DNA from 2 places in the Schumannella sp. GW821-FHT10F01 genome. Region 1 is predicted to be linked to the other one. Evidence: predicted binding sites of a transcription regulator. Region 1 holds the regulator's gene; the other holds the start of a gene.
The links. The regulator LexA, encoded in region 1, represses DNA repair genes until DNA is damaged. The targets are predictions, from matches to a motif close to TCGAACANNTGTTCGA.

Region 1 (8,265 bases):
GCGTCTCGCCGCGCACGTCGAGCCCGACGGCGACGCGGTCGCCGTAGTCGCGGGCGACGCGGTCGGCCCACTCCGGGTCCTCGAGCGCGGCCGTGCCGAGGTTGACGCGGCGGGCGCCGGTCGCGAGCGCGGCCTCGAGCGACGCGTCGTCGCGGATGCCGCCGGAGAGCTCGATGCTGACGCCCTCCGGGATGCGGTCGATCACGCGGCGGATCACGGCGCGGTTGTCGCCGCGGCCGAACGCCGCGTCGAGGTCGACGAGGTGGATCCACTCCGCGCCCTGCTCGACCCACTCCGCGGCGGCGTCGGCCGGGTCGCCGTAGGAGGTCTCGGACCCCGCCGCGCCCTGGGTGAGGCGCACGGCCTGGCCGTCGGCCACGTCGACGGCGGGCAGGAGGATGAGGCGGTCGGTCACAGCGATCGGATCCAGTTCGTCAGCAGGCGGATGCCGGCGGCGCCGGACTTCTCGGGGTGGAACTGCGTGGCCGCGAGCGGGCCGTTCTCGACGGCCGCGACGAACGGCCCGCCGTGGTCGGCCCAGGTGACGGTCGGCGCCGCGCGGCGCGCGTCCGGCTCCAGCGTCCACTCGCGCGCGGCGTAGGAGTGCACGAAGTAGAAGCGCTCGTCGGCGATGCCGTCGAACAGGACGCTGTCCGCGTCGGCGCTGACGGTGTTCCAGCCCATGTGCGGCAGCACCGGCGCGTCGAGGCGGTCGACCACGCCGGGCCATTCTCCGAGGCCCTCGGTGTCGGTGCCGCGCTCGATGCCGCGCTCGAACAGCACCTGCATGCCGACGCAGATGCCGAGCACCGGGCGGCCGCCGGCGAGCCGGCGGTCGACGAGCTCGTCGCCGTGCACCGCGCGCAGCGCGCCCATGACCGCGGCGAAGGCGCCGACGCCCGGCACGAGCAGTCCGCCGGCCTCCATCACCGCGGCGCGGTCGGCGGTGAGCTCCACGTCGGCGCCGGCCAGCTCGAGCGCCTTGACCGCGGAGTGGACGTTGCCGGATCCGTAGTCGAGCACCACGACGGACGGACGCGCCACTACAGCGCGCCCTTCGTCGACGGGATGCCGCGCACGCGCGCATCCGGCTCCACCGCGGCCCGGAACGCACGCGCGAACGCCTTGAACTCGGCCTCGGCGATGTGGTGCGGGTCGCGGCCCGCGAGCAGGTTCACATGCACGGTCAGGCCGCCGTTGAACGCGATCGCCTCGAAGACGTGCCGCACCATCGAGCCGGTGAAGTGGCCGCCGATGAGGTGCAGCGCGAACCCCTCCGGTTCGCCGCCGTGCACGAGGTACGGGCGTCCGGACACGTCGACGACCGCCTGCGCGAGGGCGTCGTCGAGCGGCACGAGCGCGTCGCCGTAGCGGCCGATGCCCGACTTGTCGCCGAGGGCCTGGCGGATCGCCTGCCCGAGCACGATGCCGGTGTCCTCGACCGTGTGGTGCACGTCGATGTCGGTGTCGCCCGTCGCGCGCACCGTCAGGTCGACGAGCGAGTGCTTCGCGAACGCCGTGAGCAGGTGGTCGAAGAACGGCACCGACGTCGAGATGTCGGACGTGCCCGTGCCGTCGAGGTCGATGCTCAGCTCGATGCTCGACTCGCTCGTGGAGCGGGTGAGGGAGGCGCTGCGGCTCATGCGCTCAGCCTACTTGCGCGCGGGCGCGCCCCCGGGCCCGAGCGCCCGCAGGGACTCGAGGAACCAGGTGGTCTCCGCCTCGGTGCCGGCCGTGACGCGGAGGGCGTTCGGGATGCCGACGTCGCGCACGAGGATGTCGCGCTCGAGCAGCGCCTCGAAGGTCGCGTGCGGATCGTCGACCCCGCCGAACAGCACGAAGTTCGCGTGGCTGTCGTACGGCGAGTAGCCGAGCTCGGCGAGCTCGCCGAGCAGCCGGTCGCGCTGGCCCCGGATGTCGCCGACCATCGCGAGCATCTCGGGCGCGTGCTGGAGCGCGGCCACCGCCGCCGCCTGCGTCAGCGCCGACAGGTGGTAGGGCAGCCGGACGAGCCGGAGCGCGTCGATCGCGGCCGGATCGGCGACGAGGTAGCCGACGCGGCCGCCCGCGAAGGCGAAGGCCTTGCTCATGGTGCGCGACACGAGCAGCCGCTCGCGGCCGGGCAGCAGGGTCAGCGCCGTCGGGGTGCCCTCGGGCATGAACTCGGCGTAGGCCTCGTCGACCATGACCATGCCGCCGGTCGCGTCGTAGGCGGCCGCGATGGTCTCGAGCGCCAGCGCCGTGCCGGTCGGGTTGTTCGGGGCGCAGAAGAACACGAGGTCCGGACGCTCGCGCTCGATCGCCGCGACGGCCGTCTCGGGCGAGATCGCGTACCGGGCGTCGCGCTCCGCCGGAACCCACCGGGTGCCCGTGCCCGCGGCGATGATCGGGTGCATCGAATAGGTCGGCGGGAAGCCGAGCACCGAGCGGCCGGGGCCCCCGAACGCCTGGAGGATGTGCTGGATCACCTCGTTCGAGCCGTTCGCCGCCCAGACCTGCGCCGGATCGACGTACTGCGGCTCGACGCCCGAGCCGGGACCGCCTGCGGTCGACAGATACGACGCGAGGTGCTCGCGGAGCAGCGTGAACTCGCGGTCCGGGTACCGGTTGATCGTGAGGATCGCGCCGGCGACGGCCTCGACGACCGAGCGGGCCACATCCTCCGGCACCGGGTGCGTGTTCTCGTTGACGTTGAGCGCGTAGCGGACCGGCTGCTGCGGTGCGCCGTACGGCGTCTGCCCGCGGAGGTCGTCGCGGATCGGGAGATCGGAGAGCGGACTCACCCGCCGAGCCTACCGAGCGGCAGGGGGTCGACCGGTGCTAGCCGCGAGCGGGCTCAGCGACCCAGGTCGGTCGGGACGGCGATCCGCTCGCCGGCGCGGAGGTCGCCGGACGCGAGCTGGTTCAGGTCGACGATCCGGTCGACGACGACGCGGCGGTCGGCTCCGGGAGCGACGTCGCCCGCGATCGTCCAGAGGGTGTCCCCCGGCTGCACGGTCACGTAGGCGAAGTCGCCGGTCGCGGACGAGGCGGCGTGCGGGCCGGCCTGGTCGGCTGCGGCGGCCTGGCCGAGCCCGACGACCACGGCGCCGAACGCGAGCGGCGTGGCGATGAGCACGGCGACGACGGCACGGCCGCGGCGCGTGATCCGCAGGCGCGGACCCGTCGCGGTCGACGAGGTCGCGGCAGTGGAGACCGGACGCCGCACCGGGCGGGCAGGGGCGGCGGTGCGGCGGATCCCGGTTCCGATGGCGATGGCGCTCATGGCTGCCTCCTGGCTGCTGATGTCGGGGGAGATGGTGCTCGTGCGTGTGCGTGCGATGGTCTGGACAGGTCCGCCCGGCACTCGGCCGGGAGTGCCGGGTCGAACCTGTGTTTCGAATGTATCTTCTATCGAACGCATGTTCAACCCCTTCTGCTCTGCGGCTCCGCTCCGGCCGATCCGCCGGTTCCGCCCTCGGAAACAGGGATATCGGCATCCACCGACATCGCGACACACTCGAACGGATGTTTGGTACGACACCCTGGACCGGATACAGTTCCGAATGTCTGGACACACATCACCAGATGCCACCGACATCGGGAGACGCGCATGAGCGACCAGCCCACGAGCGGACCGTCAGCGGCCGGCGGCACGCGCCGCCGACGCAGCCTCAGCGAGAAGCAGCTGGCGATCCTGGAGGCGATCCAGCTCTCCGTCGCGCGCCAGGGGTATCCGCCGAGCATGCGCGAGATCGGCGACGCCGTCGGCCTGTCGTCTCTCTCCAGCGTCACGCACCAGCTCAACCAGCTCGAGCTCAGCGGCTACCTCCGCCGCGACCCGAAGCGGCCCCGTGCGCTCGAAGTGCTCATCGACCTGCCCGGCTCCGAGTCCCCCGCCGACTCCGCGCCCCCGGTCGGCGACGCCGCGATGGTGCCGCTCGTCGGCCGCATCGCCGCCGGCGTGCCGATCACCGCGGAGCAGCAGGTCGAGGAGGTCTTCCCGCTCCCCCGCCAGCTGGTCGGCAAGGGCGAGCTCTTCATGCTCAAGGTGTCGGGCGAGTCGATGATCGACGCCGCCATCTGCGACGGCGACTGGGTCGTCGTGCGCACGCAGAACACGGCCGAGAACGGCGAGATCGTCGCCGCCATGCTCGACGGCGAGGCGACCGTCAAGGTGTTCCGGCAGCGCGACGGCCACACCTGGCTGCTGCCCCGCAACACGGCGTTCGAGCCGATCCTCGGCGACCAGGCCGAGGTGCTCGGCAAGGTCGTCGCGATCCTCCGCGCCGTCTAGCCGGAGGTCTCCCCCGCGCCCGGCGTCGACGGCCGGACCGCCGACGCGGCATTCGTCGTCGTGCTCGACTATGCACTCGTCGCCCCGGTCGACGGCTCGCTCGTCGGCCCGACTCGTCGTGCCTCGCGGCGCCGGACCACGTGCCACGCCAGGCACAGGAGCACCGCCAGCGCGACGGCGCCGCCGATCGACACGACGGCGACCCGGAATACGAGCGACGGCGTGAGCGGACCCGCGCCGCCGAGTATCCCGGCCGCCCAGACGCCGGCCGCGAGCAGCACCCACGTGCCGGCGACGGCCGCCCGCGCCGCGTGCCGCAGCCGGGGCGGTGTCGTCGCGGGGCGCGGCTCCGGTGCCGTGCACCGCATCCAGCGCGCCGCCCAGACGGCGAGCACGACGAGTCCCGCGACCGTCGACGCGTGCTGCAGCCAGCGGGAGAGCTCGAGCGGCCCGAGCCGTGTGCTCCAGAGCGGGAGGACCGTCGCGAGCCCGTCCGGATGCGTGAACCAGTCCCACGCGAGATGGGTCGCGATCCCGATCAGCGCGGCCGCGAGCGCGAGGAGCGCCGTGCGGACCGCGGTGCCGAGCGCCGTGCGTCCGCGTCCGAGTACGGGCCGGGGCGGCATCCGCTCGCGCAGCGCGTCGGGTGCGAGGTCGACGACGGGCGCGCGCAGCACCCCCCACCAGAGCGCGAGCGCTGCGAGGGCGATGAGCGGATCGACCGTGACGGCGCCGAGCAGCGAGTGGGTCAGCCCGCGCGGCACGCCGAGCGGCGCGTAGTACGGGAGGTCCGGCGCCATCGTGCCGAGCACCAGCGCCGCGGCGGGCAGCGGCGTGCGGAGGAACGGCAGCGCCGCGGCCGCGTGGCTCGGGGTGAAGGGCACGGCTCAGTATCGGGAGCGGGCGGGCGCGTCCGGATCAGCCGCGCGACGGACATCCGCCGTGCGTCTCCTGCGTGCCGAGCGGGTCGCTCGCCTGCATGCCGGGCGGGGGCCGCTCGCCTGTATGCCCGCGAGCCGGCGCGACCGGTCCGCACGCCCGGCCCGGCACTCCCGGCTCAGACCCCCGCGGCCACCCGCCCCCGCACGCGCAGGGTCGCGGCGACCACGTTCTCGAGCGAGGCGACCGTCTCGTCGTAGCCGCGGGTCTTGAGCCCGCAGTCCGGGTTCACCCAGAGCAGCGTGCGCGGCACGCCCGTGAGGGCGGTCTCGAGCAGCTCGGTCACCTCGTCGACGCCCGGCACGCGGGGCGAGTGGATGTCGTAGACGCCCGGTCCGATGCCGCGGGAGAAGCCGCTGCGCTCGAGATCCCGCACCACGTCCATCCGCGAGCGCGCCGCCTCGATCGAGGTGACGTCGGCATCGAGGCCGTCGATCGCGTCGATGACCACGCCGAACTCGGAGTAGCAGAGGTGCGTGTGGATCTGCGTCGCGTCCGCGACCCCGGCCGTGGCGAGCCGGAACGAGCCGACCGACCAGTCCAGGTAGGCCGGCTGGTCCGCGGCCTTGAGCGGCAGCAGCTCCCGCAGCGCCGGCTCGTCGACCTGCACGATCCGGATGCCGGCGGACTCGAGGTCGGCGATCTCGTCGCGCAGCGCGAGGGCTACCTGATCGGCCGTGTCGCCGAGCGGCTGGTCGTCGCGCACGAACGACCAGGCGAGGATTGTCACCGGTCCCGTCAGCATGCCCTTCACCGGCTTCGCCGTGAGGCTCTGCGTGAACACCGACCACTCGACCGTGATCGGCGCGGGCCGCGACACGTCGCCCCAGAGGATCGACGGCCGCGTCGCGCGCGAGCCGTACGACTGCACCCAGCCGTTCCGCGTCACCGCGAAGCCGTCGAGGTGCTCGGCGAAGTACTGCACCATGTCGTTGCGCTCCGGCTCGCCGTGCACGAGCACGTCGAGCCCGATCCGCTCCTGGAGGTCGACGACGCGGCGGATCTCGTCGCGGAGGAAGCCGGTGTACTCGTCGTCGGTGATCTGCCCGGCGGCGAACCGCGCCCGCTCGCGCCGGATGTCGCCGGTCTGCGGGAAGGACCCGATCGTCGTCGTGGGCAGCAGCGGCAGGCCGAGCGCGGCCTCCTGGGCCGTGCGCCGTGCGGCGGCGTCGCCGCGAGTGCGATCGGCCTCGGCGAGGGTAGCGGCGCGCTGCCGCACCGCCCCGTCGCGCACGCCGGGGGCCGACAGCCGGTCCTCGAGCGCCGCGGCCGCGGCGTCGAGCTCGGCCGCGATCGCGTCCCGGCCATCGACGAGCCCGCGGGCCAGCACGGCGACCTGCTCGACCTTCTGGTCGGCGAACGCGAGCCACGACCGCAGCCGCGGGTCGAGCTGCGGCTCGTCCTCCACGTCGTGCGGGGTGTGGAACAGGCTCGTCGACGTGCCGGCGGCGATGGACGGCGACACGGCGCGCAGCTCCTCGAGACGCGAGAACGCGCCCGCCAGGTCGCCGCGCCAGATGTTGTGGCCGTCGATCACGCCGCCGACCAGCACCTTGTCGGTGGTGATGCCCGACGGCACCGCGCCGCGGACCAGGTCGAGTGCGATCGCGTCGATCGGCGCGTCGGCGAGCACCGGCAGCGCCGCGTCGAGGGCCGCGTAGGGCGCCGCGACGAGGATGCCGAGCGGACGGTCCGCGCCGAGCGCGGCGTACGCCGTCCGGGCGGCGTCCCGCAGGGCCTCGGACGACGCCGGGAGCGACTCGCTCACGAGCGCCGGCTCGTCGAGCTGCACCCATCGGGCGCCGGCCTCCGCGAGTCGCCCGAGCAGCTCGCGGTAGACGGGCAGCAGGTCCGCGAGCCGCGACAGCGGGTCGAAGCCCTCGGGGGCGCCGTCCTCCGCCTTCGCGAGCGCGAGCAGGGTGACGGGGCCGACGATGACGGGCCGGGTGACCAGGCCCTCCGCATGGGCCTCGCGCACCTGCTCCACGAGGCGGTCGGAGGCGAGCCGGAACGCCGTGCCGGGTCCGATCTCGGGCACCAGGTAGTGGTAGTTCGAGTCGAACCATTTCGTCATCTCGAGCGGCGGACGCTCCCCCTCGCCACGCGCGAGCGTGAAGTAGCCGGCGAGGTCGACGCGGCCCTCGTCGTCCGCCAGGTCGGCGAACCGCGCCGGGATGGCCCCGACGGTCACGGCGGCGTCGAGCACCTGGTCGTAGAAGCTGAACGACTCCGGGATCGCCGAGTCGCCGCGGCCCAGGCCGAGGGCGGCGAGCCGCGTGCGGGTGGCGGTGCGGAGCCCGGCGGCCTCGGCCTCGAGGGCCTCGGCGTCGATGCGGCCGGCCCAGAAGGACTCGACCGCGCGCTTGAGCTCGCGGCGGCGGCCCAGTCGCGGGTAGCCCAGGATGGTGCCGGCAGGGAACACGGGTGTCTCGGTCATGGTCTCCTCGAATCGCGTGAGGGACGCATGCCGGGCTCGGCTTCGGTCCTGCCGCCCGTCGGACGACCGTTCCACCGTAGCGAGGCGCCCCGCCGCGCGTCGAAGATGACGCCCGGTTTCAGCGGCCGCCGGAGGCCCGCGGGAGGCCGGCCGCCGGCCCGCCGGAGGCCCGCCGCCGAGCATCCGGAGCGGGCCGCGGCTACCCTATGCGGGTGCCCCCGACGCTCGTCTCCCGCTCCCCGCTCGACATCGAGGGCGTGCCCCGTCCGGAGCGGTCGCAGGCGCTCCTCGACGCCGTCCGCTCCCGCGTCGTCATCGCCGACGGCGCCATGGGCACGATGCTGCAGGCCGTCGAGCCGAGCATTGAGGACTTCCAGCACCACGAGGGCTGCAACGAGATCCTCAACGTCACCCGCCCCGACATCGTCGCGGACGTGCACAGCACCTACCTCGAGACCGGCATCGACGCGATCGAGACGAACACGTTCGGCGCGAACTGGTCGAACCTGTCCGACTACGGCATCGAGGACCGCATCGAGGAGCTCGCGGAGGCCGGCGCCGCGATCGCCCGCCGCACCGCCGAGTCGTTCGAGGCGCGCGACGGCCGGATGCG
Region 2 (8,265 bases), on a different contig from region 1:
CCGCCCTGGTCATCCCGGCTCCGTCCGCCGTGCTATCGTCGTACCTCGGCCCGCCGGGGGAACCCGGATCGGTGCTGGACTCGCGCGGGTGGCGGAAATGGCAGACGCGCTAGCTTGAGGTGCTAGTGCCCGTATAGGGCGTGGGGGTTCAAGTCCCCCCTCGCGCACGCGAGTCAGAACGGCCCCGGAGCATCGCTCCGGGGCCGTTCTGCGTCTCCAGCCGACTCGCGTCGGACCCCGGTAGCGTCGGCTGCATGACTCGTCGACCCCGGCACATCGGCACCCGCGCATTCCTCCTCGGCGTCCTCAGCGGCGGCCGGGCGGCGACCCCGCTCGCGGTGCTCGGCACGCATCAGGACGACCGGCGGCTCCGCGGCGACTGGCAGCAGTGGCCGATGTTCGCGACGCCGCTCGGCCGGGGCCTCCTGCTCGTGGCGGCAGTCGGCGAGCTCGTCGGCGACAAGCTGCCGCAGACGCCGTCGCGGATCGCCCCGGCCGGGCTCGTGGGCCGCGCGGGCGCCGGTGCGCTCGTCGGCGCGGCGATGGGCACCACCGCCCGCCGGGACCGCCGGGTCGAGGGCGCGATCCTCGGCGCGGCCGGCGCGCTGGTCGGCAGCTTCGCGGGCTGGCTCATCCGCACCCGCGCCTCGAAGCGACTGCCGGGCACGCTCGTGGCGCTCGCCGAGGACGCGGCCGTCATCGGCGGGAGCGTGAAGGTGCTCTCGCCGCGCTGACCGCGACCGCGCCCGTGTCGCTGACCCGCGACGCGACGGCCTCCGGCTCAGCCCAGCTGCGCGAGCTTCGGGGCCCACTCCTCGCCGAAGCGGCGGATCGTGCCCGGCACATCCGGTCCGAGGCCGCCGAAGTGGATGTGCTCGATGCCGATCTCCGCGAAGCCCTCGATCATCCGCTGGAAGGCGTCCGCGTCCTGCGTGAGCTGGATGCGGCCCTGCACGGTCTTCTCGATCGCGTCGTAGTCTCGGCCGAGGTCGTCGCAGTGGCCCCGGAGCACCTCGAGCTTGTGCGCGGCCTCCTCGACCGAGGCGACGATGAGGTTCGTCGCGTCGGCGTACTGCGCCACGAGGCGGAGCGTCTTCCGCTCCCCCGCGCCGCCGATCACGATCGGCGGGTGCGGGCGCTGGATCGGGTGCGGCACGTCGATCGTCTCCGCGAGGTGGAAGTGCTTGCCGTCGAACGGCCCCTCGTCGTCGCTCCACATCTGCAGGGCGATCTGCAGGGTCTCCTCGAGCAGCTCGAAGCGCTCCTTGAGCGGCGGATACGGCACGCCGAGCGCGAGGTGCTCGCGCTCGTACCAGGCCGCCCCGATGCCGAGGAACGCGCGGCCCTTCGACAGCACGTCGAGGCCGGTGACGATCTTCGTCAGGAGTCCGGGATGGCGGTACGTGACGCCCGTGACGACGGTGCCGAGCTTCACCCGCTCGGTGACGGCGGCCAGGTAGCCGAGCTGGAGGTAGCCCTCGAGCATCGGGTCGTGGGCCGTGCGGAACTGCTCCATCTGGAAGTAGTGATCCATCACGGTGAACCAGCTCGCGCCGACGTCCTCCGCCGCGCGGGCGCTCTCGGTGAGGAGGTCGGGGATGGAGGCCGGCTCGCCCGGCAGGTTGTAGTCCATGAAGTGGAATCCGAAGCGCATGCTCCGATCCTGCTCCCGACGGCGGCCCGCGCGCCGGGTCTCGCAGGTGCACGGGAGGTGACGAGCGGCATCCGGGACCGCCCGGAGTCGGCGTCCGGGGCTGCGCGGAGGGTCGTCCTGGCCTGTGCGGAGAGCGCGTCCACGTCATCCCGGAGGACGACCCGCACCTCCCCCGGACGGGCGATGCCGAGCAAAACAGAGGATGCCTAGACTCCGGCCATGACGCGTTCCTGGACCGCGGGGGTGGCCGCACGTCTGCGCCGCTCCGACCTCTGCCCGGTGTGCTCCGCCGCGCTCGCCGACACCGTCTGCCCGGTCTGCCGGCACGATGTCGGCGGTCCGGACGGAGCCGCCCTGCTCGCCGTCTCGATCGAGATCGCCGAGCGGCTCGAGGCGCGTGAGCGGATGCTGGAGGCGCTGCCGCTCGTGCCGGCCGGCGCGGGCTCCCCGGTGGGCTACGCGCCGACGCCGGATCCGACGCCGGCGCCGGGGCCCGCCCCCTCCGCGCTGTCCGGGTCGTGGCCCTCGTCGTATCCCGCGACGCCGGGCCCGCCCTCCCTCTCCCCGGTGCAGGGCCCGGTGCCGAGTCCGGTCGCGGCGCCGCGCCGCGAGTCGGTGAGCGTGCAGTCGGTGCTCGCCGTAGCCGGCGCGGGACTGGTCGCGATCGCCGCCCTCGTGTTCGCGTTCTTCAATCCCGACCTCCGTGACGCGTTGACCCGCAACGTCGTCCTGCTGATCGTGACCGCCGTCTTCCTGGCCGGTGCCGGCCTGCTCGCGCGACGCGGCGTGCGCTTCTCCGCCGAGGCCCTCGGGGCGCTCGGCGGCGTGTTCGTGGCGATCGACCTCCCGTCGATCGTGTCGGCGGCGCTGCCGTCCGACTCCGTCCGGCTGCTCGCCGGCGGCCTCGGTGCGCTGCTGTGCTCGGCCGGCCTGCTGGCGCTCGGCGCCCGGATGCGCCTGCGCACCTGGATCTGGCTCGGCGTCGTCGGCCTCGTCACCGCGCCGGCGCTGGTCGGCGGTTCCGGCGACGACGCCTGGTCGCCCGTGGCCGGCTTCGTCGTCGCGGCGGCCGTCGCACCGCTGCTCCAGCCGCTCCTGCGCTGGGTCGGGCGCCGGATCGACTCGCCGCTCGCCGCGGACCGCTGGACCGCGGTGGTGCTGCAGGGGCTGGCCATGACGGTGGCCTCCGTGCTCGTGCCGCGGGCGGAGGTGCTCCACCCGGACCGGGTGGCCTCGGTGCTGATCGGCGCGGCGGTCATCGCCGTGCTCGCGGGGATCGCGGCCGTCGCCAGCCGCACCGGGCTGCTCCCCCGCGCCTGGATGGCGATCGCCGGACTGCTCGCCGGGGCGGCGGCCCTCCACGCCGCCACCGTGGTGTCGGCCGTCGGCCCCCGCAGCCCGCTCGACGCCTCGACCGGCCTGGCGGCGCAGACGCTCGCGATCGCCGGGGCCGTCGCCCTCGTGCCGGTGCTGCTCGCCCTGCTGCCGGTGCCGCACGGTGCGCGCCGCACCCCGCTGCTCGGCGGGGCGCTCGCCGTCGCCGTGCTCGCCGCCGGACCCGTGCTGATCGCCCAGCCCATGCTGTCGTGGTCGGCGGCGACCACGCCGCTGCCGACCGCCCTCACCGTGCTCGCGCTCGTCCTGCTCGGCGGCGCCGCCGCCGGGGTCTGGGCGCTCGGCCGGCGGCGCCCGGACACGGCGCGGCTCGCCCGCGTCGCGCTCGGCATCGCGGTCTGGACGCCGCTGCCCGTCGGCTTCGTCATCCCGTCGTGGGCCGCGCTGCCGGACTGGGCGCCCGGCGCGATCGAGCTGATCCCGGCCGTCGCCTGCGCCGCGCTGCTGCGGTTCCACCGCTGGACCCGGCGCGGCCCGGCGTTCGCGCGGGTGCCCCTGCAGCTGGCGGCCCACATGCTGACGGCGTTCGCGGGGATCTCCGCGGCGATGGCCGGCGCCACGCTCGTCGTCGGACCGGCGGTGCTCGCCGTCTGGGTGCTCGTCGCCGCCTCGGCGGGGCGCCGCGGCCGCTTCGTGCACGTCGGCCTCGGCACGGCGTATGCGCTCGCCGTCGTCGCGACCGGGTTCTCGCAGGCCGGGCTGCCGGTCGTCGCCGTCCTCGCGCTCACCGCGACGGTCGCGAACCTGGCGATGGTCGGCCTCGCGCTCGTGCGCCGCCTCCCGCGCGACCTGTGGTGGTCCGCGATCGCCGTGTCGATGGTGCCCACGGGCTTCGCGGTCGCCTCCGTGCTGCTCGAGCACAGCGGCTGGACCGCGGCCTCCACCGGCTCGCTCTTCGCGCTCGCGGCCGTGCTCGTCGGCCTCCGCCGGCCCGGGATGACGCGCGAGCTGCGCGCGCTCGCCGCCGGCGTGCTCGTGCCCTCCCTCGCCGTCGCGCTGGTGTGCCTCGGCGCCCAGCTGCTCTCGGGCAGTGCCTCGCTCGTCGTGCTGCCGGTGATCGCCGGCCTCGTCGCCGTCGTGCTGCCGCTGACCGCCGCGACCGGCCGGGTGCTCGGCGGCCGGCTGCCCGCCGACGAGGTGCGCGTCGTGCGGCTCGGCGTCGAGGCCTCCTCGCTGGTGACCGGCGCGATCGCGGTGCTGCTCACGATCGTCGGCAGCGCCGCGGGCGCCGCGACCGCGTTCGAGGTGCTGCTCCTCATCGGGCTCGGCTCCGCGGCGCAGGCGCTGCTCGCGCGCCGGCGCTACGGCTGGATCGTGTCGTTCTGGTCGTTCAGCGGCGCGCTCTGGGCGCTGCTGAGCCTGAACGGCGTCGACGTGGTCGAGCCCTACGTGCTGCCGCCGGCGCTCGCGGCCGCCGCGGTCGCCGGGCTGCTCCTGGTGCGGACGCGCGGACGGGTCCGCCGGGCGGCGCTCGGCCTCGCCTGGCTCGCGCTGCTCGTCGCCCCGCTGCCCAGCCTCGTGCTGCTCGCCGCAGGCCCGGTCGAGCTGCCGGGACCCGGCGGCGTCCGCGCGATCGCGCTGCTCGGCGGCGCGGTGCTGCTCATCGGGCTCGGCGTCGTCGCCGCGCGCCTCCGGGGCGGGCTCGCCCCGCTGCGGGCGCTCGCCTCGCCGCTCCTCGTCACCGCGCTGCTCGCGGCGGCCGCCGGAGCCGTCGTCGGCATCCGCGTCGGCCGGAGTCTCGACGCCGCCGCCGTGCCGGAGCTCGGCCCCACCTGGGGCGCGCTCGCGTCCGGCGTCGTGGCCGCGCTGCTCGCGGGCATCGCCGGGCGGCGCCTGGCCGCGCTGGCCGCCCCGGCGACCTCCCGCCTGCCCGACGACCTCCGGCGTCGTTGGACCCTGCTGCCGGCCGCGGTGCTGCTCGTCGCCCCGACGGTGTCGGGCGTCCGTCGCGAGTGGGGCGCCATCGTGCTGCTCTGGGTGCTCATGGCCCTGCTGCTCGTCGCGATGCTGCTCGTGGTGCGGCGGGCGCGCACCGTCGCGACGACGCTGCCCCCGGCCTGGACGCTCTGGGCGCTCGCCTGGGTCGCCGGCGTGGCGGGCTGGAGCCCCCGCGACCTCCGCGTCGAGGTGTTCTCGCTGCCGCTGGGGCTCGCGCTGCTGGCCGCGGGCTCGCTCGGCCTCCGCGCGGCGCGCGCGGGCACGCCGCCGCGGACCGGCTGGTCGGCGGTGGACGCCTGGCCGGTCGGGCCGCGGCGCTCCTGGGCGCTGCTGGCGCCGGGGCTCGTCGCGACGCTGCTGCCGTCGATGCTCGCCACGGGCACCGACCCGCAGACCTGGCGCGCGATCACCGTGCTCGGGCTCGCGCTCGCCGCGATCCTGCTCGGGTCGCTGCTGCGGCTCGCGGCGCCGTTCGTGCTCGGCATCCTGGTGTTGCCGATCGAGAACGTGATCGTGTTCGCCGTGCAGGTCGGCGGCACCATCAGCGCCACCTCGTGGTGGATCACGCTCGCCACGGCGGGCGCCGTGCTGCTGGTGATCGCCGTCAACTGGGAGCGCCGCACCGGCGGGGCCGCCGGCATCGGCGCACGCCTCCGCGACCTCGGCTAGGCCGGGTCGCGTCGTCGTGATCAGGCGGACTGGTCGTCGAGCACGGCGTCGGCCGCGTTCGTGCGCACCGACTCGATGCCGTTCAGCGCGCTCGCCTTCGACGAGTAGCCCTCCGACACCGCGATCGTCTGGCCGTTGCCCGACTTGAGGCGGAAGCGGAACTCGCCCCGCGCGTCCTTGTACAGCTCGAACGTCCCGGCCATGTCGACTCCTTCATCGCGACGGTGGGTGGAGAGCGCGGAGGGTGGTGCTGATTCTGCGCCGGATGCTACTCGCGCCCGGTGTCCGGCGGGCGGACATGTCGGGGGCGATTGACACACTCGAACACGTGTTCGAACATGGAGGGATGAGCCCCTCCCCGTCCGCCGCCGCGGCCCTCGAGCTGCCCGCGGGCGCGCTCGACGGCGGCGCCGGCGTCGGCGATGTGGTCCGGGAGCTGCAGGACCGCATCCGGGGCATGCAGCGGCGCACGCTCGACACGCGGGAGCTGCCGACGCACGCGGCGCTCGGGGCGCTGCTGCCCGGCGGCGCGCTCGCCGCGGGGTCGAGCTACGCGGTGGAGGGCTCCACCTCGCTGGCGCTCGCGCTGGCCCAGGGGCCGAGCGCCGCGGGCTCGTGGTGCGCCGTCGTCGGCGTGCCGGACCTCGGCATGCGCGCCGCGGCCGGGCTCGGGCTCGACCTCGAGCGGCTCGTCGCGGTGCCGTATCCGGGCGAGCAGTGGCTCGCGGTCGTGTCCGCGCTGATCGACGTCGTCTCGGTGGTGATCGTGCGGCCGCCGGTGCGGGCGGCCGGGCAGCGGATGCCGCGCATCGGCGACGCCGCCGCCTCCCGCCTCGCGGCGCGGCTGCGCCAGCGCGAGGCGGTGCTCGTGGCGCTCGGCGACTGGCCCGGCGCGGCCGCGAGGCTCAGCGTGGGCGAGGCGAGCTGGAGCGGCATCGGCGCCGGGTTCGGGCATCTCGCCGGCCGGCAGGTGACGGTCGCGTCCGCCGTCCGCGCCGGCGAGGGCCGCCCGCGCTCGCGACGGCTCTGGCTCCCGGCTCCGGACGGCTCGGTGGCGCCCGTCGTCGCGGCGGTGCGGCCCGTGGGGTCGGACGCGCCGCCGTCGCTGCGCCGGATCGGCTAGGCCTCCGCGCCCGCTGCTCCGGCGCTCCGGCGCTCCGGTGCTTCCGGCGCTTCGGGTGCTCCGGTGCTCCGGTGTCGTCCGTCCGCGGGAGGCTGGCCGCATGGGAGAGATCAGGACGGTCAGGACGCCCGTGCTCGACGTCGCGGTGCTCGAGCGCGGCGACCCCGCCGGACCGCCGGTCGTGCTGCTGCACGGCTTCCCGTACGACGTACGGAGCTACCAGGAGGTCGCCGGCCTCCTCGCCGGCCGCGGCGCCCGGGTGATCGTGCCCTGGCTGCGCGGCTACGGCGGCACGCGGTTCCTCGACCCGGCGACGCCGCGATCCGGGCAGCAGGCGGCGATCGGCCGCGACCTGCTCGACCTGCTCGACGCGCTGGAGATCGAGCGGGCCGTCGTCGGCGGCTACGACTGGGGCGGCCGAGCGGCGTGCGTGCTCGCGGCGCTGCATCCCGAGCGCGCGGCGGGGCTGGTGACCGTCGACGGCTACGCCATCCAGGACATCGCGAGCTCCGGCGAGCCGCAGGCGCCGCACGAGGAGCGGATGAACTGGTACCAGGACTACTTCCAGTCCGAGCGCGGGCGGGCGGGCCTCGCGCGGCACCGGCGCGAGCTCTGCGGCATCCTCTGGCGCGAGTGGTCGCCGACCTGGTCGGGCGTCGACGCCGCGTTCGAGCGCAGCGCCCCGAGCCTCGACACCCCCGACTTCGTCGACGTCGTCATCCACTCCTACCGGCACCGCCGGGCGGCCGCCGTCGGCGACCCGGCCTATGAGGACGACGAGCGGCGGCTCGCCGCCCTGCCGCCGATCACGGCGCCGACCGTGATGCCGACCGGCGGGGACGACGGGTTCGGCGCCGAGGACCCGGAGGAGCATCGCGCCCGCTTCGCCGGTCCCTTCTCCGGCCGCGTGCTGCCCGGAGTCGGTCACAACCCGCCGCAGGAGGCGCCGGAGGAGTTCGCCGCCGCGGTGCTCGAGCTGCTCTAGGCGACAGCTGCTCGAGGTGCTGCTGTCGGGAAGAGCTCAGCGCTGCACGACGCAGAACGGGTTGCCGTCGGGGTCGCGCAGCACGATGTAGTCGGCCTCGTCCGGGTAGTCCCAGGCCTCGTCGCGCGTCGCTCCGATCCCCACCAGCCGCTCCACCTCGGCCGCCTGATCGTCGGCGTAGAGGTCGAGGTGGTGCCGGCGCGGGCGGTCCGACTCGACGAGGTCGAGGGCGAGCTGCGGCCCCGTTCCCTCCCGCGGCACCAGGACCTGCCACGTGCCGTCGCCCGGCTCGCGGTCGACGTAGTCGAGGGCCTCGCTCCAGAACGTCCGCGCCCGCGCCACGTCGCGCACGCCCCACACCATCGATCCGATCTCCAGCATGCGGGCACGCTAGCGCGGGCCGCGGACGCCGGCATCGGGTGCCCGGCCTGCTCGCAGGCGCGCCTGCGCCCACCGGGCCGACCGCGGCGCTCCCATCCCCCGTGCCGATGTCGGCGCTGC

Region 2: the regulator LexA is predicted to act here: its motif matches at 5,977-5,992, upstream of imuA' (DnaE2-dependent mutagenesis accessory factor ImuA').

The regions. Positions count from the first base shown of each region.
Region 1 covers NZ_JBXASM010000006.1:61,269-69,533, forward strand. The annotation lists gene priA (bifunctional 1-(5-phosphoribosyl)-5-((5-phosphoribosylamino)methylideneamino)imidazole-4-carboxamide isomerase/phosphoribosylanthranilate isomerase PriA) at 1-415, opposite strand, end outside; gene hisH (imidazole glycerol phosphate synthase subunit HisH) at 412-1,044, opposite strand; gene hisB (imidazoleglycerol-phosphate dehydratase HisB) at 1,044-1,643, opposite strand; gene AC1RSJ_RS08670 (histidinol-phosphate transaminase) at 1,653-2,783, opposite strand; gene AC1RSJ_RS08675 (LysM peptidoglycan-binding domain-containing protein) at 2,837-3,265, opposite strand; gene lexA (transcriptional repressor LexA) at 3,593-4,276, shown strand; gene AC1RSJ_RS08685 (DUF4184 family protein) at 4,345-5,160, opposite strand; gene metE (5-methyltetrahydropteroyltriglutamate--homocysteine S-methyltransferase) at 5,334-7,652, opposite strand; gene metH (methionine synthase) at 7,865-8,265, shown strand, end outside.
Region 2 covers NZ_JBXASM010000004.1:110,250-118,514, forward strand. The annotation lists tRNA gene AC1RSJ_RS06875 (tRNA-Leu) at 83-167, shown strand; gene AC1RSJ_RS06880 (DUF4126 family protein) at 255-734, shown strand; gene AC1RSJ_RS06885 (LLM class F420-dependent oxidoreductase) at 782-1,654, opposite strand; gene AC1RSJ_RS06890 (SCO7613 C-terminal domain-containing membrane protein) at 1,874-5,656, shown strand; gene AC1RSJ_RS06895 (YegP family protein) at 5,677-5,859, opposite strand; gene imuA' (DnaE2-dependent mutagenesis accessory factor ImuA') at 6,003-6,779, shown strand; gene AC1RSJ_RS06905 (alpha/beta fold hydrolase) at 6,880-7,764, shown strand; gene AC1RSJ_RS06910 (VOC family protein) at 7,801-8,145, opposite strand.